2 linked regions of the Thiocystis violascens DSM 198 genome follow. The protein of the gene in region 1 interacts with the protein of each later gene in a pairwise test. Links are inferred from orthologs where the notes say so. Each region holds a gene or a part of one and is shown on either strand. Other genes may lie near its edges.

Region 1 (14,390 bases):
CCGCGCGCGAGAACATCCTGGCGATCCTGGAGACGCGCCGGGATCTCAAGCGTCCCGAGCGCGAGCGACAGTGCGAGCGACTGCTCGAAGAGCTGGGGATCGCGCATGTGAGCGATTCGCTCGCGCTCAGTCTCTCGGGCGGGGAGCGCAGGCGTCTGGAGATTGCTCGCGCCTTGGCCGTGGACCCGATCGTCATGTTGCTGGACGAACCCTTCGCCGGGGTCGATCCCATCGCGGTCGGCGACATCAAGGCCATCGTCTCCCATCTGCGCGACCGTCGGATCGGGGTGCTCATCACCGACCACAATGTGCGCGAGACGCTCGACATTTGCGACCGCAGCTACATCATCAGCGCCGGGACGGTGATCGCCGCCGGGGTGCCGGCCGATCTGCTCGCCAACCAGCAGGCACGGGATGTCTATCTGGGCGCCGATTTTTCCATGTAGCCCTGAAACGCCATCGGCCATGCCGCGCGCGCAACCCGCGTCGGTCTCCCGGCCGCTCGGGGGAAGTTTGCGATTTAACGCCCCCGCCATGATCGGGAAGGGTGTAAGATAAAATCATCATCACTCCCCCTGCCCGGACACGGCGAACGCGGGAGATTGAAATGGGCTAGAATCGCCGAAGACGCGCTTAACGCTTTCGCACTCGAACGGGATCATCTCAAGACGCACTCGCGCTCCATGAAGCAATCCATCCAGCTTCGCCTCGGCCAACACCTCACCATGACGCCCCAGTTGCAGCAGGCGATCAAGCTTCTGCAATTGTCCACGCTCGAACTTCAGAAAGAGATACAGGAGGCGCTCGATACCAATCTCATGCTGGAGGAGGGCGACGATGCCGAGCGATTCAGTGCCAGCGAGGCGAGCGACAGCCGGATCCAGCCGATCGAGGAGGTCGCGCGCACGCGCGCCGAGGAGGATCTGCGGATCGATCGGGAGGTTCCGTCCGAGTCCAGCGAGATGCCCGACGAGCTTCCGGTCGATACGCAATGGGAGGATGTCTACGACAGCTATCTGCCCACCGCCGCTCAAGGCGGCGATGACGGCGCGGACTACGACCCTTTCGCCCACCAAAGCCGTCCGCAAACGCTGCACGATCATCTCGCCTGGCAACTGAACCTCAGCCGTCTCAACGAGCGCGATTTCATGATCGCCCAGGCGATCATCGACGCCATCGACGCGGACGGGTATCTGCGCACCCACATCGAGGATCTGCTGACCACGATCGACCACCCGGAGATCGGTGCCGATGAGGTGCAGACCCTGCTCCATCGCGTCCAATCGCTCGATCCGCCCGGGGTGGGCGCGCGGGATCCGCGGGAATGTCTGCTGCTTCAATTGCGCCAGATGCCCTCGGAGACGCCTTGCCGCGACCTGGCCATTGCCATCTGCCGCGACGGGTTCGAGCATCTGCCGAGAAAAGACATCGCCGCGCTGGCGCGCCTGCTCAATGCGCCGGAGCCGGAGATCGTCAGCGCCATCGAACTCATTCGCCGACTCAATCCGCGGCCTGGATCCTTGATCGAGGCGGCGCCTTCGGAGTACGTTGTCCCGGACCTCTTCGTGCGCAAGCTGGAGGGCCGCTGGCTGGTCGAGCTGAATCCCGAATCGACGCCTAAACTGAGAGTGAACGCGGACTATGCGCGCTTGATCCGCCGCTCCGATCAGAGCGCCGACGGTACGACCCTGAAGAGCCATCTGCAGGAGGCACGCTGGTTCATCAAGAGTCTGGCGAGCCGCAACGATACCGTCCTGCGCGTGGGTTCCAAGATCGTGGAAATGCAGCAGGATTTTTTCGAGCAGGGCGACGAGGGGATGCGGCCGATGATTCTGCGCGACATTGCCGAGGCGCTCGAATTGCACGAATCCACCGTCTCCAGGGTCACCACGCAGAAATACATGCACACCCCGCGAGGCACTTTCGAGTTCAAATATTTTTTTTCCTCTCACGTCAATACCGCTTCTGGCGGCGAGTGTTCGTCCACGGCCATCCGCGCCCTGATTCGCAAACTGATCGCGGCGGAGTCCGCCAGGAAGCCACTGAGCGACGAGAAAATCGCCAAGGAGCTTGAGGGTCAGGGGATCAAGGTCGCGCGCCGGACAGTCGCCAAATACCGCGAGGCAATGGGTCTCCCACCCTCGAACGAGCGCAAACGCCTGGATTGACAGGCCGTTTGAACCTTAAGGAGTCACACGATGCAGATCAACCTGACGGGTCACCACATCGACATTACCGATGCACTCAGGGATTATGTCGAGAACAAATTCGAGCGCCTGGGGCGACATTTTGACCACGTCATCAACGCCCACGTCGTCCTCAGCGTTGAAAAACTCGCCCAAAAGGCGGAGGCGACACTCAATGTCAATGGGGGTAATGTGTTTGCCGACTCTACCCACGAAGATATGTACGCGGCGATCGATGCCCTGATCGACAAGCTTGATCGCCAGGTGCTGCGCCACAAGGAAAAGAAAAGCAGCCACCGCGGTCCTGTTGCGAAAATCGCCGAGGCGGAGGAATAGCCGCGGCCGAGCATTGAAGGCGAACGCGTTGCTTCCGTAGGCACGCACCAGGCACCTCGGGCGGCTCGTTGACTGACCGTTCGGGGTGTTTTTTATTGAGACGACGAGAGACGATCACCACCATTAGGCTCAGATCCAGCCGACAGGTCGATCGCAGGAGACCCGAATTCATGACCCTAGACAGCGATTGCGCGACCATCGCGCCGAACCCGCGAGACTGCCCGCGGAATGCGCGCGAAGACCTGGCGGCCGCCATGCGCGTCCGCGAATCCTAGGACGTTGAGCCATGTTGAGCCCAGACCTGATCAGCGAAGCCCGAATCGGGTGCGCTCTTGAGATCGCGAGCAAAAAACGCCTGCTCGAAACGCTGGCCGAACTGCTGGCAAGCGGTCATCCGCGCCTGCACACCGAGACCGTGTTCGAGCGACTGCTGGAACGCGAGCGCCTTGGCAGTACCGGACTTGGCCATGGCATCGCCTTGCCGCATGCCCGGATCAAGGAGGTCACGGAGGTGTTGGGAGCCTTCGTGCAGACGGTCCGGGGCGTGGACTATGACGCGACCGACGGCGAGCCGGTGGATCTCGCCTTTGCGCTGCTGGTGCCGGATGCCGCGAACGACGAACATCTGCGCCTCCTGGCGCATCTGGCCAGTCTGTTCAACGATCCGGCGATCCGGGCGAAACTGCGCGCGGCGGATTCGCCGGCATTGCTCCTGCAAGTGTTGAACTCGCGCTAAGCCGCCCTTGCAACGGCCGCCAGCGATGATCGATAGCCTTCAGTCCCTGATTGCGCAGACCGGATCCCAGCTCAAGCTGCATTGGCTGACGCCCGAGCCGCGCGAGCCGCGCCCCTTGCAGGGCGAGGCTCCCGAGCATTCCCGCCAGTCGCTGATCGGATCGCTGAACTGTATCCATCCCAACCGCCTGCAGATCGTGGGTCAGCAGGAACAGGCGTATCTGCATGCCCTGGGCGCGACCGCCTTCGCCGAAACCATCGAAAAACTCTTCGCCGACCGTCCCGCGGCGGTGATCTTTTCCGATGGCATCGAGCCTGGCGCGGCATTGCTCGAATATGCCGAAGGCACGCAGACGCCGCTGCTGGCTTCCACGCTCGGCGATCAGGAACTGATCAACCACCTGCGTTATTTTCTGACCCATGCGCTCGCGGAACGCAAGACGGTGCATGGTGTCTTTATCGAAGTGTTGGGCATGGGCGTGCTGCTGGTCGGCAGTCCGGCGGTCGGCAAGAGCGAACTGGCGCTGGAGTTGATCACCCGCGGTCACCGCATCGTCGCCGACGACGCGCCCCGCTTCGCGCGGATCGCCCCCGAGGTGCTCGAAGGCACCTGTCCGGAAACCCTGCGGGACTTTCTCGAAGTCCGCGGTCTGGGTATCCTCAACATCCGCGCCATGTTCGGCGAAGGCGCCGTGCTGCGCAGCAAGACGCTCAACCTGATCATCGACCTGCAACCACTGGATCACCAACAGCTCGAATGCATCGATCGACTCACCGGCAGCCTGACGGCGGCCACCATCCTGGGCGTCGCGATCCCGAAGATCGTCATGCCGGTGGCGCCGGGCCGCAACCTGGCCATTCTGGTCGAGGCGGCGGTGCGACATCAGATCCTGCGCATCCGCGGCTACGACGCGGGCGTGGATTTCATCGATCGGCAAGCCCGCGCCATCAGTATCGATCGACCCGATCCGCCAGCCGCCCGACGCTGACGTCACAGGCTCAAGCGTCGTCTTCCGTCAGCCCGACCTGAAGCGCACTCAATCATGAAACTGGTTATTCTCAGTGGACTATCCGGCTCCGGGAAAAGCGTCGCACTTCACACGCTGGAAGATCTGGGCTATTACTGTATCGACAACCTGCCGCTCTTTCTGCTGAAAGACCTCGTGCTGGGGCTGCGCAAGGCGGCGCTTGACGAGGCGTTCACGAACACGGCGGTCGGTGTCGACGCCCGGACCAATCCGGATGAACTGCGCCTGCTCCCGGAACTTGTCCGGACCGCTCAGGAGCGAGGCATCGACTGTCGCGTCATCTTTCTGGAAACGAACACCGACACTTTGATCAAGCGTTTCAGCGAGACCCGCCGCAAGCATCCGCTCACCCGGGGCGACCGTTCGCTCGGCGAGGCGATCCAGCTCGAACGCGACCTGCTGGAGCCGATCCGGAGCTGCGCCGGGATCCTCATCGACACCACCCAGACCAATGTCCACGAGTTGCGCGATCGGGTACGCGGCTGGCTGGTCGGCAGCGTCTCGCCCAAGGCGTCGATTCTGCTCCAGTCGTTCGGGTTCAAGCATGGCGTGCCGCAGGATGTGGATTTCGTGTTCGATGTGCGTTGCCTGCCCAATCCGCACTGGCAGCCCGAACTCAAACCGCTGACCGGACGCGATCCGCCGGTCGTGGCGTTTCTGGAGGCAAGCCCCGAGGTCCAGCGGATGCGCGATGACATTCAATCCTTTCTCGCGCACTGGATCCCGTCCTTCGAGACCGACGGGCGGAGTTATCTGACGATCGCCATCGGCTGTACCGGCGGTCAACATCGCTCGGTCTACATGACCGAGGCACTGCGTCGCTTCTTCGAGGGTGACGGTCACAAGGTCATCGTGAGACATCGGGAATTGCCATGAGCGTCGGACTTCTTCTGATTACGCATCGTCCGCTCGCGGGGGATCTGCTGAGTGTCGCCACCGAGATTCTGGGCAGCCGTCCGCCCGGCATCGAGGCGCTGGAGGTGATCAACGATACCCCGTGCGAAGATCTCGTCGCCGAGGGTCTGCGGCGCGCCGCGCGACTCGACCAGGGCGATGGCGTGCTGATCCTGACCGACCTCTTCGGCGCCACGCCCGCCAATGTCGCGATGGTTCTGTTGGATCGCCTGGAGCGCGCGCGGGTGCTGGCAGGCGTGAACCTGCCGATGCTGCTGCGGGCATTGAACTACGCCGCGCTGGATCTGGAGACGGTGGCCGAGAAGGCCGCGCAGGGCGCGCGCGATGGTATCCGCCTGTGCGTCGCCGCAGGCGAGCAGCGCACGATACCGGCACGCAGGATCCAGGTCACATGATTCGCAGGGAATTCGAGATCTGCAACAAACTGGGTCTGCACGCGCGCGCGGCAGCCAAGCTGGTGCAATGCGCCACGCGCTACCGCAGCCATATCGAAATCGAGCGGCGCGATCAGCGCGTCAACTGCAAAAGCATCATGGGGGTGATGATGCTGGCCGCGAGTCAGGGCACCTGGGTCACGGTCGAGGCCGTCGGCGACGACGAGGAGGACGCAATGGTGTCGATCGAGACACTCATCCGCGAGCGCTTCGGGGAGGCCGAATGACCACCGCCTTTCAGGGCATCGGAATCGCCTCGTCCTGTCCGATTGCCCTGGGGCCGGCGTTCATCGACGCGCGCGGACGCGGCGGCGCCTTCCTCACCCCCATCGCCAGCGATCAGATCGGCGCCGAGATCGCCCGACTGGATCTGGCCGTGGCCGCCGCGCGCGAGGCCTTGCAGGCGGTACGCGAACAGATCCCGCGCCACACCCCCATCAAGATCGCCGAGTTCATCGACGCCCACCTGCTGATGCTCGAAGATGCCGCCCTCATCGACGAGGTCCGGCGCATCGTGACCGATCAATTGTGCAATGCGGAGTGGGCGCTCCAGTTACAGCGCGACACCCTGATTCGGGTCTTCGACGAGATGGACGACCCCTATCTGCGCACCCGGCGCGACGATATCGAGCATGTGGTCCGTCAGATTCAGTCCTTCCTGCGCGGCGAAGCGCCCGCGCTCAACCCCGGAATCAAGGATCTCGACGGCTGCGTGGTGGTGGCGCACGATCTCATGCCCGCCGACGCCATCCTGCTGCGCCACCGCGGCGCGGCGGCCTTCGTCACCGAAGCCGGCGGTCCCATGTCGCATACCGCCATCCTGGCGCGCAGCCTCGGGGTTCCCGCGGTTATGGGCGTCCACGAGATCACCCGTTATCTGCGTCAGAATGAATTTCTGGTGGTCGACGGCGAGACCGGAACCGTGCTCGCCGATGCCGACGAACGCACCCGGGAGTATTTCCGCCAGCGCCTGCGCGCGTTCGAGGCGCGCCAGCGTCGGTTGCGCGAATTGGTCAGCCGACCCACTCTGACACGCAATGGGGTCGCCATCGATCTGCTGGCCAATCTGGAATTGCCCGAGGACGTGCGCACGGCCAAGGCCAACGGCGCCGCTGGCGTCGGTCTGTACCGCACCGAATTTCTCTACATGAACCGCGACGACCTCCCGGACGAGGAGGAGCATTTGGCCAACTATGCCGAGATGATCGCGGGACTCGATGGCATCCCCATCACCATCCGCACCCTGGATCTCGGCGTCGAGAAAGGCTGCGAGGCGTTCGTCCGATGCGGCTCCAATGCCTGCAATCCGGCACTCGGTTTGCGCGCGATTCGACTCTGTCTCAAGGAACCGGAGCTGTTCCGACCGCAATTGCGCGCGATTCTGCGCGCCTCCGCGCTCGGCCCAGTCCGCCTGATGCTGCCGCTCGTGACCAATGTGCATGAAGTGGATACCGTGCTGGCGCTCATTGTGCAGCTCAAGCATCAGCTCGACCGCGAGGGACTGCGCTACGATCCCGCCCTGCCGGTCGGGGCCATGATCGAGGTGCCCGCCGCCGCGCTGGCGGCCCGCGCCATCGCCCACCGGATGGACTTTCTCTCCATCGGCACCAATGACCTGATCCAGTACACGCTCGCCATCGACCGTCTGGACGACGCCGTCAACTATCTGTTCGACCCCACCCATCCCGCCATCCTGCGGCTGATCCGCATGACCATCGAGGCCGGGCGCGCGCTGAACATTCCGGTCAGCATGTGCGGCGAGATGGCCGGCGACCCGCGCTTCACGCGCCTGCTGCTGGGGCTTGGGCTGCGGGAGTTCAGCATGCAGCCGGGGGCGCTGCTCGACATCAAGGAAATCGTGCTTGACGCCGATTCGCGGGAACTTCAGCGGCGCACCGCCCAACTGTTCGATCTGCTCGACGAGACGGATCCCAGCCACCTGTTGGAAGCCTTGAATCAGGCTTGAGTCCGGACCGACAAGCCCCCCATGAGCGTCTCCGTCCCCAGCCATCCCGACCGCCCGCGTCTCGACGCCCTGCGCCAAGTGCTTGAGCAGGGCGCCATGCGTCAGGCCGCGCGCATGCTCAATGCCCTGCAACCCGCCGAAATCGCGTATCTGCTCGAATCCCTGCCGCCTCAGGAACGCGAACTGGTCTGGAATCTGGTGGAGGCCGAGTCCGATGGCGAGGTGCTGGCCTATCTGCATGACGATGTCCGCGAACACCTGATCCGGCTGATGGATACCGGCGAACTGATCGCCGCGATGGGCAATCTGGACACCGACGACCTGGCCGACCTGATCCGGGATCTGCCTGTGGCCATCACGCGCGAGGTCGTCAAATCGCTCGACCAACAGCGCCGCGAGCGACTTGAGCAGGCCCTGTCATTTCCGGAAGACAGCGCCGGCGGCCTGATGAACACCGACACGGTGACGGTACGCCCCGAGATGACCCTGGAAGTCGTGATGCGCTATCTGCGTCGGCTCAAGGGCGGCCTGCCGGACATCACGGACAACCTCATCGTGGTCAATCGCCGGGGATCCTACCTGGGCGTGCTCTCTCTGACCGATCTGCTGACCCACGACCCGGAGGATTCGGTTGCCGAGGCCATGCGGCTGGACGTGCAGGCCATTCCCGCGACCTGGAGCGCCCACGAGGTCGCGACTCGTTTCGAGCAGCACGATCTGGTCACCGCGCCGGTGGTGGACGACGAGGGACGCCTGCTCGGGCGTATCACGGTCGACGATGTGATGGACGTGATCCGCAAGGAAGCCGAACATCAGTTTCTCGGTCAGGCCGGTCTTTCGGAGACCGAGGACATGTTCGCCCCGGTCCTGCTCAGCGCGCGCCGGCGCGCGCTCTGGCTCGGCGTCAACCTGCTGACCGCCTTTCTCGCCGCCTGGGTCATCGGCCGCTTCGAGGCGACGATTCAGCAGGTGGTGGCGCTGGCCGTCCTCATGCCCGTGGTCGCCAGCATGGGCGGGATCGCCGGCACCCAAACGCTTACGCTCGCCATCCGCGGCTTGGCCGTGGGCCATCTCACGTCCAGGAACGCCCGCTGGCTGTTCCGCAAGGAGATGGCGGTCGCGGCGCTCAACAGCATCGTCTGGGCCGTGGTGGTGGCGCTGATCGCCTGGCTCTGGTTCCACGACACCCGGATCGCGCTGGTCATCGGCGCGGCCATCAGCATCAACCTGCTCGCCGCCGCCTTCGCGGGCGCGCTGTTGCCGCTCTTGCTGGAACGCCTCGGCATCGATCCGGCCCTGGCCGGCGGGGTGATTCTCACCACCGTGACGGATGTGGTGGGCTTTCTGGCGTTTCTGGGATTGGCGACGGTCTTTTTGCTTTAACTTTCGGAAGGTCAGACGAATGGCGCGAGCCACGGTCTTATTCATCATTCTGCTTCTCGTCGGAACATCAACCACGTTTGCCGATGCCGAAGAGCGACCACTCTGGGAGATCGGGTTTGGCGGCGGGGTCATCCAGATTCCGGATTATCGCGGCTCCAGCGAATCGGGCGTCTATCCCTACCCCTTCGTCATGCCCATTTACCGTGGTCGCTCTTTCCAGGCCGACGAGGAAGGCATTAAGGGCGTTCTCGGCGAATCCAATCGTCTGCGTCTGGATGTCAGCTTCTATGGCAATGTGCCGGTCAACGGCGATAACGACGCTCGCGCGGGCATGGAGACCCTGGATCCGCTCCTGGAAATCGGCCCGATGCTCCGCTATAAGGCGTGGACAGCGTCGCGCCACCGCCAATCGCTGATCCTCGACGCGCCGCTGCGAGTGGCGCTGTCGCTTGGCGATGGAGTGGATGTGGTGGGGTATGCGCTGACGCCGAGGGCGTCGTACCGCAGACAGATCGATCTGTGCGACAGGCCGTGGAAGTGGTCCATCAGTGGCGAACTGCTTTGGGGGTCACGGGATCTGCATCGCTATTACTATCAGGTCGATCCCGTCGACGCGACGGCGTGGCGGCCGGCCTACGATGCCGGGGCGGGATTTGGCGGCTCCCGACTGCGTACCAGTCTGTACCGGCGCGATCGCAACCGGCTGATCAGCCTCTATGCGGTTTACGATCATCTCGGCGGAGCGGTCTTCGAGGACAGTCCGCTGGTCGAGCGGCAGGGGGGCTTGACACTTGGCTTCGTCGTGATCTGGTTCCCCTTCCAATCCAACGACGTGGTGAAGGTCAATCAATGGGAATGGACGACCGAATAACGCATCGATCAGACGCCGAAAAGGTGACAGACGACGGCGTTCTGGCGGAGATCGCCTATGGGACGCGCCATGTCCGCGACCCTGCCGATCCACGCCGGATCGTCATCGGTACGCCACCCATTGCCGGCGCGCCGGCGCGCGATGTCTGGCCGCTTGCCGAACCCACCACGGCGGGCTGGTTCGACGACATCGGTTATGTGGTCGGCGAGGGCTTTCTGTTCGCGCATCTGCTGGTGCCCGAACCCGCCGGGGCGGATCTGACGTGCCTGACCCGGCAGGCCTACACCCGCCTGCTCGCCTTTGTGCGCGCCAGTCGCTGCCCCCATCCGCTGCGCGTCTGGAACTATCTGTCGCGCATCAACGAAGACGATGGCGGTATCGAACGCTATCAGTCTTTCTGCCGGGGACGCGCCATGGCGTTTGCCGAGGCGGCCATTCCGGACTCTCGCTGTCCGGCGGCCACCGCCATCGGTTGCGACGCGCCGGGCCTCTCGATCCATCTGCTCGCCGGCAGCCAGGCCGGGACGCCGATCGAAAACCCCCGCCAGATCAGCGCCTATCGTTATCCCCCGAACCATGGTCCGCGCCCGCCGTCGTTCGCCCGCGCCATGCTCTATGCCGGGCCGGAACGCTCCCGTGAGCTGGCGATTTCAGGCACCGCCAGCATCGTCGGCCATGTCACCATGCACCCCGGCCATCTGCCGCGCCAACTGCGCGAGACCCTGCGTAATCTCGCCGCCGTGATCGACAATGTCCCCGGCGATTCCGCGACGCTCCGGCGTCATCTTCGCTGGCTCAAGGTCTATCTGCGCGATCCCGAGCGGGCGCGGGAAGTGGACGCCGTGCTGCGCGTCTGGGCCGGCGGGCATGTCCCGATCCTCTATCTGCGCGGGGCGATCTGTCGTCGTGCGCTGGAGATCGAGATCGAGGGCCATTGCGCGCCGGCCTGACCGGATCGCGCCGATCCACGCCACGACCATTCCCGTTTCAATCCAGACCAAACCGAGCGAAGACTCATGGATCATCCGACAGACCGCCCCCCCCTCTCGCCACACCCGGTACTTGCCAACCACTACGGCACGGCTGAAGAACGTGTGGGCTATATCCGGCGCCTGTTCGATCGCACGGCGGCGGACTACGACCGTATCAATGACTGGATGAGCCTGAACCGGGGCGAGTCATATCGACGGGAGGCGATGATTCGGGCCGGCGTCCAGCCGGGCCAGTCGGTGCTCGACTGCGCCTGCGGTACTGGCGTCATGGCCGCGCAGGCACAAGCGTTAGTCGGAGATGCCGGCCAAGTCATCGCGCTTGACCCAAGCCTGCCGATGCTCGCCATCGCAAAAGCGCGTGGCGTCCGGTTGCGGATGGCCGGAATCGCCGAACAGTTGGCGCTGCCGGATCGGAGCCTGGATGTCATCGCCATGGGTTATGCATTGCGCCATGTCGCCGATCTGGGCGTGACCTTTGCCGAGTTTGCGCGCGTGCTGCGACCGGGCGGGCGGTTGCTCATTCTGGAGATGGTTCCGCCCACCTCGCGCATCGGCTATGGGTTGACCCGGTTTTACCTGAAATCGCTAGTGCCGACGCTCGCGTCCTGGGTTGGGCGCAGTCCCGACGCCCGCCAACTGATGCGGTATTACTGGGATACCGTGGATCGCTGCGTGGCGCCCGAAATCGTCATCGAGGCCCTGCGCGAAGCCGGATTTCAGGGTGTCACTCGCTCGGTACAGTTCGCCCTGCTAACCGAGTACACCGCCTCCCGACCGGACGCATGAACCGCCATCGGGGCGCGGTTGCCCCATGTCCACGAGCAAGCCATAATCGCCTTCGACAAAACCCTGCCTGGCAGGGTTGAGAGAGGGGACGGTATGGAAGAACAAGCGATAGCCTCGCAGACGAAGCCTTCGGTGGACGAACTGGAGAGGCTGATCATCCAGTCGCTGCGACTGGAAGAGACGGGCATTACCGCGATCGATCCGGACAGCGCCCTGTTCGGCGACGGACTGGGACTGGATTCGATCGACGCGCTGGAACTCGCGCTGGTCATCAGCAAAGAGTACGGGGTGACCATCAGCTCCGAGCAGCCGGACATTCAGCGGATCTTTTCCTCGCTCAATCATCTGACGGCCTATCTTCAGGATCAGCGAGCCGTTTGATCCTCATGCTCGCCCCCCTGCTGTTCGTCTTGGCGATTGCCTACCCGCTCGTGAGTCATCTCGGCGTCGTGTTCGATGTACCGGCCCTGCCCATACTGTGGCTGGGCCTGGTGTTGGCGGGCGGTTTACTGGCCGGTTCCCGCTCGCCCCTGGTGTTCGCGCTCGCGCTGCTGTGTCTGACCGCGGCGCTCTTCGGTTCCACGCAAGACACCGCCGACTGGCTGCCGCGAGTCCCTCCCGTGGCGATCTGTTTCAGCTTGGCCTGGATTTTCGGTCGTACCCTGCTGCCGGATCATACCCCGTTGATCTCACGCATCGGCGAGCGCATGCGCGGCAGGTTACCTGAGCGGGTGGCCCAATATGGTCGGCGTCTCACCCTCGTCTGGACGCTCTTCCTCGGTCTGCTGGGGCTGGAAAGCCTGTTGCTGGGGCTGTATGCCTCGCCGTTCTGGTGGTCGCTGTTCACCAACCTCATCAATTATGTCCTGATCGCGCTGCTGTTCGTGCTGGAGTATCCGATTCGCCGCCGGGTGCTGCGCGATCTGGAACTCACCTCTTTCATCGATTCGCTGCGCGGATCGCTACGCTTCCATTCGCGCTGACCGACCGTGAGCGATCCCGTGACGACGCCGCGCGAGCCACTGCCACTGTTGCCCAGCGATCAAACCGACCGTCCGCTCTTTTTGATCGGAGCGGGGGCGACGGCGCGCGTCATTACTAGCGGAACCTTTTTGGCCCGCGCCCTGGCCTTGAGCCGGACGCTGCCGGAAGCGCCGTATCTGATCAATCTCTGCAACGACCGTTATCGGTTCGCGCTGAGTTTCGCCGCCGCCTTGATGCGCGGCACCGTCAGCCTGTTCCCGCCGAATCGGCTGGTCGAAACCGCCCACGAGATCGCGCGCGACTATCCCGGCGCGATCTGCCTCGGCGACGCGCCCCTGGACGGACTGCGGCTTCCGCTCATGCGCGTCGAGGAACCGCTCGGGGCGCTGTCCGCCAATCCGCCGATGCCGTTGATCGCGGCGGAGCGGGAGGCATTCATCATCTTCACCTCCGGCAGTACCGGTCGCCCGCAACCGCATCCGAAAGTCTGGGGCGATCTCGTCGGTTGCGCCCGCGTGGCGGGACGGCGTTTCGGTTTCCGCCCGGACAGCGGCATCGTCGCGACCGTGGTGCCCCAGCACATGTACGGCCTGGAACTGTCGATCATGGTGCCCTTTGTGATCGGCGCCCAAGTCGTCGCGGCGCGTCCCTTCTTTCCCGCCGACATTCGCGCCGCGCTGGCCGATCTGCCGGCACCGCGCATCCTGGTGACAACCCCGGTGCATCTCGCCGCCTGCGTCGAGTCCGGTCTGACCTGGCCCGCCCTGGAGATGGTCATTTCGGCGACCGCGCCGCTGCCAGGCTCGCTGGCGGAGCAAGTCGAAACCCGTCTGTCCACGCGGGTTCGCGAAATCTACGGCAGTACCGAGACCGGTTCGATCGCCAGCCGCGAGACCTGTCGCGATCCGGTCTGGCGCTGGTACGACAGTGTGCGGCCCTCGCGGGATGGCGCGCGAGTGAGCGTGACCGCCGATTTTCTGCCTGGGCCGGTGCCGCTCGCCGACGTGCTGGAATTTGAGGCCGATGGCGGTTTTCGGCTGGTCGGACGCGCGTCCGAGATGATCAAGGTCGCGGGCAAGCGCGCCTCGCTGGCCGATCTGAATCGAAAGCTGAACGCCATCGACGGGGTGCGGGACGGCGTTTTTGTCGCCCTGGAAGCGGGCCGGGACCAGATCGGGCGACTGGCCGTCGTCGTGGTGGCGCCCTGTCTGGATCGTGGGGCGATCATCGCCGGTTTGGCGGGTCACCTCGATCCGGTCTTTTATCCGCGCCAGATCGTGTTCGTCGATGCGTTGCCGCGCAACGAAACCGGCAAACTACCAAGACAGGATCTGCTGCGCCTACTGCGGACGCAGACGAATGACGCCGATGACCCAAACTGACCCCAGGATTGAGCGCATCGATATCCCGTTGCACCATCCAGTGTTCGAGGGCCATTTCCCCGGTCATCCCATCATGCCGGGATCGCTGCTGCTCGATCTCGTGCTCACCGCCTGGAATGGCCCCATCGCCGCAGTGCCGAACCTGAAGTTTCAGCGGCCGGTGTTGCCCGGAGAGACCCTGAGCCTGTGCTTCACCCCTGCCGCCAATGGGTTGACGGTGCGTTTCAGTTGTCTGCGCGATGAGGTACCTGTGTGCTCCGGGCTGCTGCGGCTGCCGGATGCCTTATCTTCGGAATTTGACGGCCCATGAGCGACTGGTCCTCCCAGCGCGAGCGCAGCACCCGCTCGGCAGTGCGTCTGATCCTCTGGATCGCGCTGCATCTGGGGCGCGC
Region 2 (14,880 bases), 2.4 Mb from region 1 along the record:
TGCTGGGTGTCGTCGAGCTGAAGGACATCGTCAAGGGCGGGATCAAGGAACGTTTCGCCGAGCTGCGCCGCATGGGCATCCGCACCATCATGATCACCGGCGATAACCCGCTCACCGCCGCCGCCATCGCCGCCGAGGCGGGGGTCGATGACTTCCTCGCCGAGGCCACGCCGGAGGCCAAGCTGGCCCTGATCCGCCAGCATCAGGCCGAGGGCCGGCTGGTCGCCATGACCGGCGACGGCACCAACGACGCCCCGGCGCTCGCTCAGGCCGATGTCGCGGTCGCCATGAACACGGGGACTCAGGCCGCGAAGGAGGCCGGCAACATGGTCGATCTCGATTCCAATCCGACCAAGCTGATCGAGGTCGTCGAGACCGGCAAGCAGATGCTGATGACGCGCGGCGCATTGACCACCTTCAGCGTCTCGAACGACATCGCCAAATATTTCGCCATCATCCCGGCGGCCTTCGTGACCACTTACCCGCAACTGGGCGCGCTCAACGTCATGGGGCTCGCCAGCCCGACCTCGGCGATCCTCTCGGCGGTCATCTTCAACGCGCTCATCATCATCGTCCTGATCCCGCTGGCGCTGAAGGGCGTGACCTACCAGCCGATGGGCGCCGCCGTGCTGCTGCGCCGCAATCTGGCGATCTATGGTCTGGGCGGTCTGATCGCGCCCTTCATCGGCATCAAGCTGATCGACCTGACCATCGCCGCCACCGGACTTGCCTGAGAGGACACCATCATGACCGCACTCATCCGCCCCGCCGTGAGCCTTTTTCTGCTGCTGACCGCCCTGACCGGCGTTCTCTATCCGCTCGCGGTGACGGGCATTGCCCAGGTGCTGTTCCCCGCCGCCGCATCTGGCAGCCTGATCGTCCGCGACGGCAAACCGGTCGGCTCGGCCCTGATCGGCCAGTCATTCACCGATCCCAAGTATTTCTGGGGCCGGCCTTCCGCCACCTCGGGTCAGCCCTACAACGGCGCGGCCTCGGGCGGCTCCAATCTGGGACCGCTGAATCCGGCGCTGGTGGAGGCCGTGAAGGAACGCATCGCCGCACTCCAGGCGGCGGACCCGGACAACCAGCGGCCGATTCCGGGCGATCTGGTGACGGCCTCCGGCAGCGGGCTCGATCCGCACATCAGCCCGGCCGCTGCGGCCTATCAGGTGGGGCGTGTCGCCCGCGCGCGGCGGATGGAGGTCGAACGGGTTGCCATACTCGTCGCCAGGAACACGGAAGGTCGGCAGTTCGGATTCTTGGGGGAGCCGAGGGTCAACGTCTTCGCGCTCAATCTGGCGCTTGATACCGAGGGGCTGTCATTACGTCAGGGTGGTGCGGAGTAGTGGCTTTAACCACTTGTTAAGCGATGCTTGAGAAGCACGGGAAAGTACGCTAACTGGCCGAGTGTGCGACAGGATGTCGGCGCCGAGCAAATTGCTGGACGATCTCTGGTGGCGCTGGCATCAAATGCGCCTCGATGGTATCGGCGGAAAGATCGGCACCGCATGCCCACTCAAGAAAATAGCCTCCGTTGTGAACAGCCGTGAATTCATCATGATCCTGGAGGGCCGCGAAGACCTCCCCTGACAGATAAGGCTTGATATCAAAGAGACCCATAGCGCCGTCTTCAGACGCGACGAGAAGAATATGATTTTCCAAAGGTATGACTTCAGCGATTCTCATTGATCGAGTCCTCTGATCGGAAAAGGCTTTTTACCGTTGACAGCAAGTTCCCAATCGGCGATTAGCTCATCTTCGTGAATTGCGATCCAGGCGACGACCATCTTGTCTTTGTGAGGTTTCAGTGGGTAGCGTGCCATCAGAAATCGTTGCGCACATTCGTCCAGTCTTCGAATTCGCTATCATCGCCAGCGTGAAGTCGTGCTCGAATTCGCTTGGTGTTCTCACGCTCTGCTTCGGATAAGGGTTCCTCATCCTCAAACAGTACGTAGCGATCGGAAGGTAAATGCTTGAGAAACGCGATCAGATAAGTGCGCTCGTCGATTTCAAGAGTCACGGTCTTCATGTCAGCTCCAAATGGCTCTCTCAAGCCTTGATTCGCGCTGAGTGTAGCGTTGCTTTAACTGATTATTAGGCGGTTCTGATGTTGTGATGTTGGGGTTCACTCTCGTTCACCCCAATCTACCGCCCTCAAGCGATTTTCATCTTCGGGTCGGCCTAATTCTACTTTGTTAGCTTGACATAAGCTTATGATTTTCAAATATTATTTTCAGGGAAAATTTTATTTGGAAATGGCAGATCATGGCTAACGCGATTGGTAGCGAAACCGATGCGATGTTAAAAAACATGGTTGGTAACCTCTCCGCTCATCTGGAGGATTATCACGAATTTTTTCAAAACGAAACAGCTGATGGTCATGAACTGAGTCGAGCTTACATCATGGGTCTTCTCAAAACTGAAGCCGGAAAACGGAATCTCGAACGCATCAACGAAGAAATTGATGTGTCCGGTGGTGATGGTTATCAACGGATCCAACAGTTCATCACAGATTCACCGTGGTCGGCGGGAAACCTCATCGGTGCGATCGCCCAAGACACCTCAAGTCTGTATGCGAATCAGCCGAATTATCGCGGTCGGGATGTCGGCTACATCATTGATGAGTCAGCGCATCTCAAGAAAGGCAAGTATTCCGTTGGCGTCGCGCGGCAATATGCCGGTGTCATTGGTAAGGTTGAGAATTGCCAGGTGGGCGTTTATGCCAGCTTAGTTTGGGAATCACAGAGCACGTTAATTAATGAGCGGTTGTTCCTTCCAACGTCCTGGACCGCTGATTTAAAGCGATGTGACCAAGCGGGTATTCCTGAAGAGGCACGTCAGTTTAAAACGAAGATCGAACTCGCACTGGAGATGATTCAATCCGATCTGGCGGCGGGCGTAGACATTGGTTGGGTGGGCGGTGATGGCCTGTACGGACACGGGTTAGAGCTTGGTGTTTCTTTAGATAACATAGGGTTAAATTTTCTGCTTGATGTTCATTGCGATCAGATGATCTATCCCCTCAAACCCATTCTATCGGTTCCGGAATCCGCTGGGCGAGGACGAAAGCCAACCAAACTTCAAGCTGATCGCGACCCCACGCAAGTGAGATGGTATGCCGACCATCTTTATCCTTTCCAATGGCGCACGATGGCCGTTCGCAATGGGGCCAAAGGGCCGATCACGCTGTCCGTTCATACCGCTCCCGTGTGGGTTTGGGATGGCAAGTCGGAGCGCGTGACCGAGCGGGTATTGGTCATCAGCCGAAATCACGCGGACAACAAGATCAAATACTCACTCAGTAATGTCGATTATCGGAGCACCCCGATCGAAAGGCTGGCTTACATGCAAGCACAGCGCTATTGGGTTGAACGGGCATTTCAAGAAGCCAAAAGCGAATTAGGAATGTCAGATTATCAAGTCAGAAAATGGAATGCCTGGCACCACCATATGGCGCTGGTGATGTTGTCGCTGTCCTTTATTGTTAAAGAGCGTCTTTTGCACAAAACCGATTATCCATTGGTGAGTTGCCGTGATCTTCGGCTTCTCATCATCGCTTTACTACTCAACGATCCGGATGCGGTCGAAAAAAGAATCCAGCAAATGCGGGTCAGGCATGAGCAAAGGCGCAAGGATATCGAGCGTTATTACAAGCTGACCGCGACGGGATAGTCAATGCGTTTGAATTAAAGTAACAAAGTAGAACTAAAAATAAATCTACCCTCCTTTTCTCCCGTGCAACACTTTGTCATGATTAAAGCTCGCCATCTTCTCTAAGTTTTTTAACGTCATTTGATATGGTTTTTTGAGAGTACAGAGTCTTCTCGGCGATTTCTGTTTGAGTTAAGCCTTGGTTAATCATTTTCTTAACTGTTTTTCTACGAGCTTCAGGCTTCTGCTTTTCGATATGCTGGGTAGAAGTGTGTGTGTAGCCTTCCATTTGTGTTTGGGTTTGAATTACTCGGGCTTTCCCATCACTAGAATCAGCCTTAACTGTTATGCTTCCATTGCTTGACTGATTAATTTCATAGTTTCTGACTGTGCCCTGCTCAATGCCGGTAGCAAGAGCGCGGAGAGTATTGGCAATATTTACCTTGGATTGAATTACAAGAGGATGTTCTTCTGACATGTGGTTGCTCCGATTGTGTGAATGTGAGAGCACAATATCAGAAGAAACCGAAAATGACTAGTAATTTTTCGGTTACTAGAACTTGTTGACTTACGATAGCGCTGAGGGACATAACTTTAAGCACTAGGCAGAATCGGTTCTCTCTCCGAACAAACCCCGATCAGAAGCCAGACATCACTCTCCCGCCTGACTCGGCTTATTGTCTCGCCCGATACCGAACGCCGTCAACCAACTGAAATACAAAGCGAAATACAACGCCCAACCCTCATCATTCAAACCATCCCCCTGGCTTTGCGCTCAAGCCCAAGAGGAACCCCACATGTCCGATGGTCGCCCCGATCCCGATGCGCTTCTGGAGCGCATCAAAGAAGATGAGCAGCGCGCCGCGCGCGGTCGGCTCAAGGTCTTCTTCGGCGCCTCGGCGGGGGTCGGCAAGACCTACGCCATGCTGTCCGCCGCGCGGGCGCAGGCGGAGCAGGGGGTCGATCTCGTCGTCGGGGTCATCGAGACCCATGGCCGTCGGGAGACCGAGGCGCTGTTGACGGGGCTGGAACGGCTGCCGCTCAAGGAGTTGGAGTACCGGGGGCGGGTGCTGCGGGAGTTCGATCTTGATGGCGCCCTGGCGCGCCATCCGTCGCTGATTCTGATCGACGAGCTGGCGCATTCCAATCTGACCGGCTCGCGTCATCCCAAACGCTGGCAGGATGTCGAGGAACTGCTGTCGGCCGGGATCGACGTCTATTCGACGGTCAATGTCCAGCACCTGGAGACACTCAACGACGTGGTGGGCGGTATCACCGGCATCCGCGTCTGGGAGACGGTGCCGGATCATGTCTTCGATGCCGCCGACGAGGTGGTGCTGGTCGATCTGGCGCCGGATGAGCTGTTGCAGCGGTTGAAGGAGGGCAAGGTCTATCTGCCCCATCAGGCCGAGCGGGCGATCCAGAATTTCTTCCGCAAGGGCAACCTGATCGCGCTGCGCGAGCTGGCGCTGCGCCGCACCGCCGACCGGGTCGATCGTCAGATGCTGGACTATCGACGCGATCAATCCGTGGCGCCGGTGTGGCAGACCCGCGAATCGGTCCTGGCCTGCATCGGTCCCGGCGAGAGCGCCGAGCGCATCATTCGCCGCGCCGCCCGGATCGCCGCGCGCGACGACGTGCCCTGGCATGCGCTCTACGTCGAAACGCCCTCATTGCAGCGTCGCTCGCGGGCGCAGCGTCAGTGCATCCTGAAACGGCTCAAGCTCGCCCAGGAGCTGGGGGCGGAGACGGCGACCCTGTCCGGCGGCGACCCGGTCGAGGTGGTGATCGGCTATGCGCGCAGCCACAACCTGTTCCGAATCCTGCTCGGACGCGATCATCCGCGTCGCTGGCGGCCCTGGTACCGTTCATTCGCTGACCGGATCGGCGGACAGGCGCCGGAACTGGAGGTGATGCTGGTCGCCCATGACGAGGCGCGCCCGCCGTCGCCCGATCAGGACCGGACGGACGAGTCCTGGCTGGAGCGGCTGAAGGCGCCCTGGCGGTCCTATGCGATGAGCCTGCTCATCTGCGCCACGGCGGCGGTCGCGACGGCTCCGCTGCACTCGATGTTCGATCTGGCCAATATCGCCATGCTCTTTCTGCTGGCGGTCGTGGTCGTCGCGGCGCGTTACGGACTTGGACCTTCGGTCATGGCGTCCTTTCTCAATGTCGCCGCCTTCGATTTTCTCCATGTGTCGCCGCGCTTCTCCTTTTCGATCAGCGATATTCAGTACCTGCTCACCTTCGTCGTCATGCTGGGTGTGGGGCTGGTGATCGCGCAGCTCACCACGGGCATGAAGTATCAGGCGCGGGTGGCGAGCCGCCGCGAACGCCGGGCGCGCGCACTCTACGAGCTGTCGCGCGACCTCTCCGGGGCGCTGTTGCCGGAACAGATTGCCCAGATCGGTCAGCGCTTCGCCGAGTCGGAGTTCGGTGCCCGCTCGGTCATCATGCTGGCCAATGACAGCGAACGGTTCAGCGCGCTGGTCCTGCCCGCGCCGGGCGAATTGCCGGTCGATGTCGGCATTGGCAAATGGGCCTTCGATCATGGCGCCGAGGCGGGCTGCGGCACGGATACCCTGCCGGGCAGCCCGCTCCTCTATCTCCCGCTCCAGGCGCCGATGCGGGTGCGTGGCGTGCTGGCGCTGGAGCCGCGCGATCCGCGCCAGATCATGGTTCCCGAGCAACGACGTCTGCTCGATACCTTCGCGCGGCTCATCGCGATCGCGCTGGAGCGGGTTCACTACGTGGAGGTCGCCCAGACCACGACTTTACAGATGGAATCCGAGCGTCTGCGCAATGCCTTCCTCGCGGCGATCTCGCACGACCTGCGCACCCCGCTCACCGCGCTGGTGGGTCTGGCCGATGCGCTCGCGATGACCCGACCGCCGCCGACCGCCGAGCAGGCCGAACTTGCCGCCGCGATGCGCGAAGAGGCGCTGCGGATGAGTTCGCTGGTCAACAATCTCCTCGACATGGCGCGGTTGCAGTCCGGTTCAGTCAGACTCAATCGACAGTGGCAGCCACTCGAAGAGGTGGTGGGCAGCGCCCTCGGGGCGGTTCATTCGATCATCGCCGGCCATCGGGTGCGTGTCGATCTACCGGGGGATCTTCCGCTGCTTGAGTTCGACGCCGTCCTGATAGAGCGAGTGCTCGTGAATCTCCTGGAAAACGCCGCCAAATACACGCCGCCAGGCAGCCGGATCGGCATCGGCGCCGCGCCAGCGACGCCGGATCGGATCGAGATCTGGGTCGAGGACAACGGCCCTGGATTGCCGGTCGGAAAAGAAGAGGCGGTCTTTCAGACGTTCGAGCGCGGCCAGACAGCGGGCGCGACGCCGGGGATTGGCCTGGGGTTGGCGCTGTGCCGGGCGATCATGGAAGCCCATGGCGGCACCATCCGCGCCGAGCGGCGCCCCGCTGGCGGCGCTCGTTTCGTTTTTTCCCTGCCGCGCGGCACTCCTCCCGTCGTCGAGACAGCCGATGAGGCGTCGCCGGTCGAGGCGTCTCCGAGATGAGCGAACCGGTTCCCGCCATCCTCATCATCGAGGACGAGCCCAAAATCCGCCGCTTCATGCGTCTGGCGCTGGAGCGGGAAGGCTGTCTGCGGGGTCCAAGCGCGACTGGACCATCTTGCCGTTTTATGAAGAGGATCGATATTTTTAATAGACGAACAATCGATCATTTCGATGGTCGACGAATGGCGAAATAGCCCCGTTAGCCGCCTCTGTGGCGTCCGCCCTAAAACATCCTTAATAAACATTATTTTTTAATTAATTACAGTTATTTATGACAAACCTTGCCGTCCTGTCGGCCGGGTTTGTCGGGTGCTGTCGCGGGAGAGTTCCAAGGTTGCCCCAAGCCACGATGCGCGACCGCGATATGGTCTTCATCGGCCGTGCGAATATTTCAGGGATATTGCATGTCCGCGCGAGTTGGGGGTACAGTATTTTGACGCGATGCAGCAATTGCAAGCCGCGCTGATTTTCTAAGTAAATTCCCGACCGAGGTCCACCATCATGCCGAGCGATGTTCCCGCGCCGGAGGATCCGACGGACCCGTTCCAACCGGAGCTGGTGGAGGGTCTGGCGCGCGTCGTCGCGGTGGAAGGTAAGCTGGCCTGGCTTGAACCCGAACAAACCACCTCTTGCGGCGGCTGCGCGGCATCCGGGCTGTGCGGAGCCAAGGGCATCGGCACGGCCGCGAGTCGGCTGGAAATGCGCCGCTTCCCGCTCGTCAATGAGGCAAGCCTCGCCGTCGGCGATCGAGTAGTCGTCGGAGTCGATGCGCGCGCGCTGCTCAAGGCATCGGGAACCGCCTATGCGCTCCCGCTGGTCATCATGCTAGGCGCTGGGGGGATGGCGCAGTGGATCGCCGGAAGCGATGGGATCACCATGGCGACGATGTTGACGGGACTGGGCGTCGGCCTGATCGCCGCGCGCTGGGGCGCGGGTTGGCTTGGTGCCCGTGGCCAGCTCGCCCCGCGCTTTCTCCGCCGCGCCAGTGACGGCGAAACCTGTCGAATCGATTAAACCGCGTCCGGCAGGGTCCGCATCCTTTGTGGATTGGATCGACATCGCAGGAATCCAGGCACGTCGGCGCTGACGCAGTTTAAGTTTTTTTAATTTTTATCATTTAAACCGCGTGTGACTGATCGTCGTTGGTGGCTAGCAAAACTTGGGGTCACTTAAAACAATGCCTGTCGCGCTGGACGCGGTTTAACGGGGTTCGGAACATGCAGGAATACATTCTTCTCATGGTCGGCGCGGCGCTGGTCAACAACGTGATCCTGGCCCGTTTCCTGGGTCTCTGCTCCTTTATGGGCGTGACGACCCGGATCGATACCGCCATCGGCATGGGGTTGGCGACGACCTTCGTCATCACCGTCTCCTCGATGGCCAACTGGGGGGTCGAACAGTATCTGCTGGAGCCCTATGGCCTAGGCTATCTGCGTACCGTCACCTTCATCCTGGTGATCGCGAGCGCCGTGCAGTTCACCGAGATGACGGTGCGCAAGGTCTCGCCGCCGTTGTTTCAGATGCTGGGCATCTATCTGCCGCTCATCACCACCAACTGCGCCGTGCTGGGTGTCGCGCTACTACTGGTCGAGGGCAAGATGACGTTTATCGCGGCGACCCTGTTCGCCTTCGCCTCCTCGCTCGGCTACAGCCTGGTCATGGTCATCTTCGCCGGGCTGCGCGAACGCCTAGCCCTGGCCGAGGTGCCGCGTCTGTTCGCCGGTCCACCGATCGGATTCATCGTCGCCAGCCTCCTCGCGCTGGCATTCCTGGGTTTTTCTGGCATTAGCACGACCTGAGGGCTGAAGCAATGTTGACGGCGGTTGGAAGTTTGACGGCGATGGGCGTTGCCCTGGGTGGCATGCTGGGTGTCGCGGCGCGTTTGCTCGCCGTCGAGGAAAACCCGCTGGAGCTTGAGCTTCAGGCGTTGTTGCCGGGCTCGCAGTGCGGGCAATGCGGCTTCGTGGGCTGTGCCCAGGCGGCGGCGGCGCTGGCCAGGGGCGAGGCGGCGGTCACCCTCTGCCCGCCGGGCGGCAAGGCCGTCGCGGAACAATTGGCCAAGCGCTTGGGCGTGACGGTCGATCTGGCCGATCACGCGCCGCGAGTGCCCGTGTATGCGGTCATTGATGAGGAACTCTGTATCGGTTGTACCCGTTGCGTCAAGGAGTGTTCGGTCGACGGCATTATCGGTGCCAGCAAGCTGATGCACACGATCGTCGCCGAGGTCTGTCACGGTTGCTCCAAGTGCGCCCAAGTCTGCCCCACCGATGCGATTCGCATGGTCGAGATCCCGCTCACCCTCGCCGCCTGGCATTGGCCGAAGCCCGCCTCGCCCCATAAGCACTAAGGTTCTTCTCCCCGCACATCTTCTCGGCGGGGGGATTTCGAGCGCCCGCGGCGCGATTTTCACGGTGTCCCTGGAGCCGTCGATCACATGAAGCTTTTCCCGATCCGTGGTGGTATCCATCCCGAATACCGCAAGGAGTTGAGCGGCGAGCGCGCCATCGAGGCGCTGCCGCTGCCGAACCGACTCTACATCCCATTGCAACAGCACATCGGCGCGCCCGCCGAGATCCTGGTGTCCGAAGGCGACCTGGTCAAAAAGGGCCAGGTCATCGCGCGCCGTCAGGGACCAATCTCCGCGCATCATCATGCCTCCACCTCCGGACGCGTGGTCGCGGTGACCGAGATCCCCGCCCCGCATCCGTCGGGCCTGCCCCAGCCGACCATCGTCATCGAGCCCGATGGCCGGGATGAGTGGGCGGCGCTGCCCGAGCCCATCGCCGATCCCTTCGCCGTCGCCCCCGAGGTCATCGAGGAGCGTGTCGCCGAGTCCGGCATCGTTGGCATGGGTGGCGCGACCTTCCCGGCGGCGGTCAAGCTGCACCTGGGCATCCAGTACCGCATCGACACCCTGCTGATCAATGGCGCCGAGTGCGAGCCCTATCTGACCTGCGACGACCGGTTGATGCGCGAGCACGCCGAGGCGATCGTCGATGGTGCCCGCATCATGGCTCACACCTTGGGCGCACCCAGGATCGTCGTCGGCATCGAAGAGAACAAGCCGCAGGCCTTGGCGGCCATCACGGTCGCGGCCAGCGCCTTTCCGAACATCGAGGTCGCCGCCCTGCCCGTGAAGTACCCGATGGGTTCCGAGCGTCATCTGACGCTGGCGATCACCGGACTGGAGACCCCGGCACGCAAACTGACGGCGGATCTGGGCGTCGTGGTGCATAACGTCGCCACCGCGCGTGCCGTCCATCAGGCCGTGCGTCTGGGTCGTCCGCTGATCGCCCGCGTGGTGACAGTGAGCGGCGAGGCGATACGCGAACCCAAGAATATCGAAGCGCCCATCGGCGCGCGGGTGTCCGACCTGATCGATTTCTGCGGCGGCTTCGCGCAGCGCCCGGAACGGATCATTCAGGGCGGCCCGATGATGGGCACGCCGCTGCCCAATCTGGAGGTGCCGGTGGTCAAGGGCACCTCGGGCATCCTGGCGCTCACCGCGACCGAAATCAACGAGCGCCCCGCCGATCCCTGCATCCGCTGCGGCGCCTGCGTCAACATCTGCGCCTGCGGTCTGACGCCGGTCGAACTCGCCGCGCACATCCGCCATGACGATCTGGAGGGCGCGGCGAAGCTCGGACTCTCGGACTGCGTCTCCTGCGGCAGTTGTTCCTGGGTGTGTCCCTCACATATTCCGCTGGTCCATTATTTTAATTACGCCAAGGGCGCCCTGAACGCACAGGATCGCGAGCAGCGCAAAACCGAGCGGACGAAAACGCTGGTCGAGGCCAACGCGGCGCGTCAGGAGCGACTCGCCGCCCAGCGCGCGGCCGCCCGCAAGCCCAAGGCCGCACCCGCCGCCAACGAGGTCCAGCCATGATTGGCGGGGAGACCACGAAAAGCGGGCCATTCGCCCATAGCACGAACACGGTCCAGCAGACCATGTTCACGGTGATTCTGGCCCTGTCGCCCGCCACGCTCTTCAATCTTTATCTGTTCGGCTGGCCGTCGATCCTGCTGTTCGGCGTCACCATCGGCGCCTGCGTGGTGACCGAGGCGATCTGTCTGGCGCTCGCCGGGCGGCCGGTGACGCGCACCCTGACGGACGGCTCGGCTATTCTCACCGGCTGGCTGCTGGCCATGACCCTGCCGCCCTGGGCGCCCTGGTGGATCGGCGTGCTCGGCGCCGTCTTCGCCATCCCGCTGGCCAAGCAGGCGTTCGGCGGATTGGGTCAGAACCTGTTCAACCCCGCGATGGTCGCGCGCGTCGCGCTGCTGGTGTCTTTTCCGGTCGTCATGACCGCCTGGATCGCGCCCCATCCGCTGTTCTCGGCCAGCGCGCCCGGTCTGGCCGATTCCATCGCCATCACCTTTGGCGGACAGGTGCCGGACGGCGTGACCGCCGCCACCGCGCTTGGCTATGTCAAGACTGAACTGTCACGGGGGATTCCGGTCTTCCAGTCGCTCGTCGAGTACGGCCGCGGCACGAATCTGACCTATACCCCGGATCTCATGGATCTGGCGACCGGCTACAAACCGGGCAGTCTGGGCGAGACCTCGGCGATCCTGATCCTCATCGGGGGCTTGTTCCTGATGCGTCGGCGCATCATCACCTGGCATATTCCGGTCACGGTGCTGGGGACACTGTTCCTGATGGGCACCCTGTTCAACCTGCTGGATCCGGGCCGCTTCGCCCCTGGACTTTTCCATGTCATCTCCGGGGCGACCTTCCTCGGTGCCTTCTTCATCGCCACCGACTATGTGACCTCGCCGGTCTCCGAGAAGGGGCAGTTGATCTTCGGCATCGGTGTCGGACTCCTGACCTGGGTCATCCGCACCTTCGCCGGTTATCCGGAGGGGATGGCCTTCGCCGTGCTGCTGATGAACTCGCTCACCCCGATCATCGACCAATACACCCGTCCGCGCCTCTTTGGCCGCACGCGCAAAGGCGAGCCCTTGCCGCTGAAGGGGAAAGCATGAATCCGCTCATGAAACAGGGCACCTTGACCCACGCGGCCATTCTCGGCGTCTTCTGTCTTGGTTTTGGCATCTTCCTCGGGCTCACCGAGCTGGCAACCCGCGACGCCATCGCCGCCCGCGCGATGGAAGACCGGCAGAACTCGCTCGGGCAGGTGATCCCGGCGAGCCTCCACGACAACAACCCGGTCATCGACAACTTGGCCATGCGGGACGCCGAGGGCAACGACATCACCGTCTACCGTGCCCGCAAGGCCGGCCAGGTGACCGGTGTCGCCTATGAAATCCACGGCTCGGGCTACGCCGGCCACATGAAGTTCATGCTCGGTGTGGACGCCGAGGGCCGGGTTCTAGGGGTGCGCGCACTGAGCCACAAGGAGACCCCTGGACTGGGCGACAAGATCGAGATCAAGAAGGGCGACTGGATTCTCCAGTTCGCCGGACTCTCGCTGGGCAATCCGCCCGCCGAGAAATGGAAGGTGAAGAAAGACGGCGGCCAGTTCGACCAGTTCACCGGGGCCACCATCACTCCCCGTGGCACCGTCACCGCGATTCGTCACGGTCTCGAATTCTTCGACGCCCACCGGGCGCAACTGCTGGAGATGAACTGATGGCAGCCAACTATGGCCGGATCGTCCGCGACGGTCTGTGGGACAACAACGGCGTGCTCGCCATGCTGCTCGGCATGTGCCCGACCATGGCCATGACCACCAGCGCCACCAACGGGCTGGGGATGGGGTTGGCCACCGCCGTGGTGATGGCCGCCTCCAACTTCATGGTCGCCGCCTTCCGCAACTACATCACCCGCGAGGTGCGCATTCCGGTCTACATCCTGATCGTGGCGGCCAACGTCACCTTCGTGGATCTGACCATGAATGCCTGGATGCACGAACTCTACAAGGTGCTGGGACTCTTCATCCCGCTGATCGTCTCCAACTGTCTGCCGCTGGCGCGGCTCGAATCCTTCGCCTCGAAGGAGCCGATCCTGCCATCGCTGATGGACGGCATCTTCATGGGGCTGGGGTTCACGCTCGCGCTGACCCTGATCGGCGCGGGGCGCGAAATCCTGGGGTCGGGCACCCTGTTTGCCGATGCCTCGTTGCTGCTGGGTCCAGCCTTCAAATTCATGGAGCTGCGCATCATGCCCGCCGACATGGGCGTGCTGATGATGATCCTGCCTCCGGGTGGATTCCTGGTCACCGGGCTAGTCGTGGTGGGCAAGCGCCTGCTCGACATCCGCGCCGGCAAGGGCATCCAGATGGCCGGCGCCCATAGCGTCTGAGGAGATTCCGAATGAAGGTCAGCATTGTCTATGCCCTGGCCAAGCGCCAGATCTGGTTGAACATCGAGGTTCCCGAGGGCGCCACCCTGCGCGAAGCGGTCGAGCGTTCGGGCCTCCTCGCGCAATGTCCCGAGATCGACCTGGACCAGCAGAAGGTCGGAGTCTTCGGCAAGGTCTCCGCCCTGGAAACCAAGCTGGCGGATGGTGATCGCGTCGAGATTTACCGCCCGCTCATCGCGGACCCCAAGACCCTAAAGGGGCGTGCCAAGGGCGAGGATGCGGCGGCTCCGCCCGCCAAGACTTCTGCACATTGAGGCTGAAATAGAATCCCTGACGCACCGCTGTCCAGTTGCCAAGCCGGTCTTCCGGCCGATCGCTGTTGGGCGGCCAGAGATAGCCATCACGTCCATGCCGGTTTCGTCATATCGACCACCGCCACTCCGGCGATGCACTCGCCGCTCCATAGCAACCGGCTCAGAGGGTGTAGACAAAATCAAACCGTTGTGGTCAACCGCCGCAGCAGGATGCGCGCCTCCGCCAGCCAAACCCAGGTTTCGGAGACCGCTGGCAGACGGTCATGATGCATGATCAATCGACGGGCACGCTCATTCCACGCATGGGTGCGCTCGACAACCCAGCGCTTCGGCAGCGGAACGAAGCCGTCGGCGTTGGCGATCACCACTCGGTCAGGCGCCCCGTCCACGTGCCAGGAGCCAACGCTTTTGTTGGCTGGATGGCGCACGACTTCCACGCGGATCGCGTGGGTCTGCTCGGTGGTTTGGGCAAATTGACCGGCGTAGGCGCTATCGACAAACAGCGTGTTGATCTGGGGGTACTTGGCGGCCGCGTCAGCGACGGCGCCCGAGGCGGCATCGCGGTCCTGAAGATTGGCCGCGACCACGCTCACCGCCAACACGAACCCCAAGGTATCGACCACCAGGCTGCGCTTGCGCCCCTTGACCTGCTTGCCCGCATCAAAGCCGCTCGGTCCACCCTGCGGCGAGCCGCGGGTCGATTGCGCATCCAGCACCGCCGCCGTCGGCGCGATCTCACGCCCCTCGCGTTCGCGCCATTGCCCCCGCAGTCGATCATGCATCTGCTCAAACTTCCCAGCCGCACTCCAACGGCGAAACGTCTTGTAGACATTCTGCCAAGGCGCGAAATCGTGCGGCAGCATCCGCCACGCGCACCCCGTGCGCACCACGTAGCAACACGCCTCCAGGATGCTCCGGCGCGACACGCGGGGCGGTTGACCCCGCCCGCCCGGCATCTCAAAGAGAGCGGCGACCAAGTCCCACTCCGCATCGGTCAGACAACTTGGGTAGCTTTGGTCGGGGTCGTGGCGACGATGCGCATCCGTATACCCATACCGACGCGGCGTTGCGCGCGCTTGCGCCTCGAGACCACTCTCGCCCCGGAGGCGCGTGACGCCCGCCTCCCGCA

The links.
Region 2: the proteins of THIVI_RS10815 (region 1) and kdpD interact in binary tests that used the Escherichia coli proteins (3 or more experiments, as listed by UniProt). The link is inferred for Thiocystis violascens DSM 198 from one-to-one orthologs.

Annotation. Positions count from the first base shown.
Region 1 is NC_018012.1:2,437,783-2,452,172, forward strand. The notes cover bases 1,738-4,533. They hold THIVI_RS10815 (PTS sugar transporter subunit IIA), read left to right. Parts: upstream 1,738-2,808; coding sequence 2,809-3,258; downstream 3,259-4,533. Other genes in these bases: THIVI_RS10805 (RNA polymerase factor sigma-54), read left to right, coding at 1,738-2,168; hpf (ribosome hibernation-promoting factor, HPF/YfiA family), read left to right, coding at 2,199-2,522; hprK (HPr(Ser) kinase/phosphatase), read left to right, coding at 3,284-4,246; rapZ (RNase adapter RapZ), read left to right, coding at 4,301-4,533. Also shown: lptB (LPS export ABC transporter ATP-binding protein), read left to right, coding at 1-446; more of THIVI_RS10805, read left to right, coding at 684-1,737; more of rapZ, read left to right, coding at 4,534-5,161; THIVI_RS10830 (PTS sugar transporter subunit IIA), read left to right, coding at 5,158-5,595; THIVI_RS10835 (HPr family phosphocarrier protein), read left to right, coding at 5,592-5,861; ptsP (phosphoenolpyruvate--protein phosphotransferase), read left to right, coding at 5,858-7,600; mgtE (magnesium transporter), read left to right, coding at 7,622-8,983; THIVI_RS10850 (MipA/OmpV family protein), read left to right, coding at 9,003-9,854; THIVI_RS10855 (chorismate transformation FkbO/Hyg5 family protein), read left to right, coding at 9,878-10,804; THIVI_RS10860 (class I SAM-dependent methyltransferase), read left to right, coding at 10,871-11,632; THIVI_RS10865 (phosphopantetheine-binding protein), read left to right, coding at 11,726-12,013; THIVI_RS10870 (COG4648 family protein), read left to right, coding at 12,019-12,615; THIVI_RS10875 (AMP-binding protein), read left to right, coding at 12,622-13,998; THIVI_RS10880 (3-hydroxyacyl-ACP dehydratase FabZ family protein), read left to right, coding at 13,985-14,308; THIVI_RS10885 (lysophospholipid acyltransferase family protein), read left to right, coding at 14,305-14,390. UniProt on the Escherichia coli protein: Seems to have a role in regulating nitrogen assimilation.
Region 2 is NC_018012.1:75,056-89,935, reverse strand. What follows is about bases 4,087-7,372. They hold kdpD (two-component system sensor histidine kinase KdpD), read left to right. Parts: upstream 4,087-4,448; coding sequence 4,449-7,172; downstream 7,173-7,372. Other genes in these bases: THIVI_RS00385 (response regulator), read left to right, coding at 7,169-7,366; THIVI_RS24350 (hypothetical protein), read right to left, coding at 4,087-4,129. Outside these bases: potassium-transporting ATPase subunit KdpB, read left to right, coding at 1-734; potassium-transporting ATPase subunit KdpC, read left to right, coding at 747-1,346; THIVI_RS00405 (DUF2442 domain-containing protein), read right to left, coding at 1,396-1,686; THIVI_RS24195 (DUF4160 domain-containing protein), read right to left, coding at 1,683-1,823; THIVI_RS00400 (hypothetical protein), read right to left, coding at 1,823-2,029; THIVI_RS22400 (IS701 family transposase), read left to right, coding at 2,266-3,672; more of THIVI_RS24350, read right to left, coding at 3,755-4,086; THIVI_RS00380 (SoxR reducing system RseC family protein), read left to right, coding at 7,674-8,186; electron transport complex subunit RsxA, read left to right, coding at 8,390-8,971; THIVI_RS00370 (RnfABCDGE type electron transport complex subunit B), read left to right, coding at 8,983-9,519; electron transport complex subunit RsxC, read left to right, coding at 9,607-11,058; THIVI_RS00360 (RnfABCDGE type electron transport complex subunit D), read left to right, coding at 11,055-12,158; electron transport complex subunit RsxG, read left to right, coding at 12,155-12,766; THIVI_RS00350 (electron transport complex subunit E), read left to right, coding at 12,766-13,437; THIVI_RS00345 (RnfH family protein), read left to right, coding at 13,449-13,751; THIVI_RS00340 (IS5 family transposase), read right to left, coding at 13,931-14,880. UniProt on the Escherichia coli protein: Member of the two-component regulatory system KdpD/KdpE involved in the regulation of the kdp operon. KdpD may function as a membrane-associated protein kinase that phosphorylates KdpE in response to environmental signals.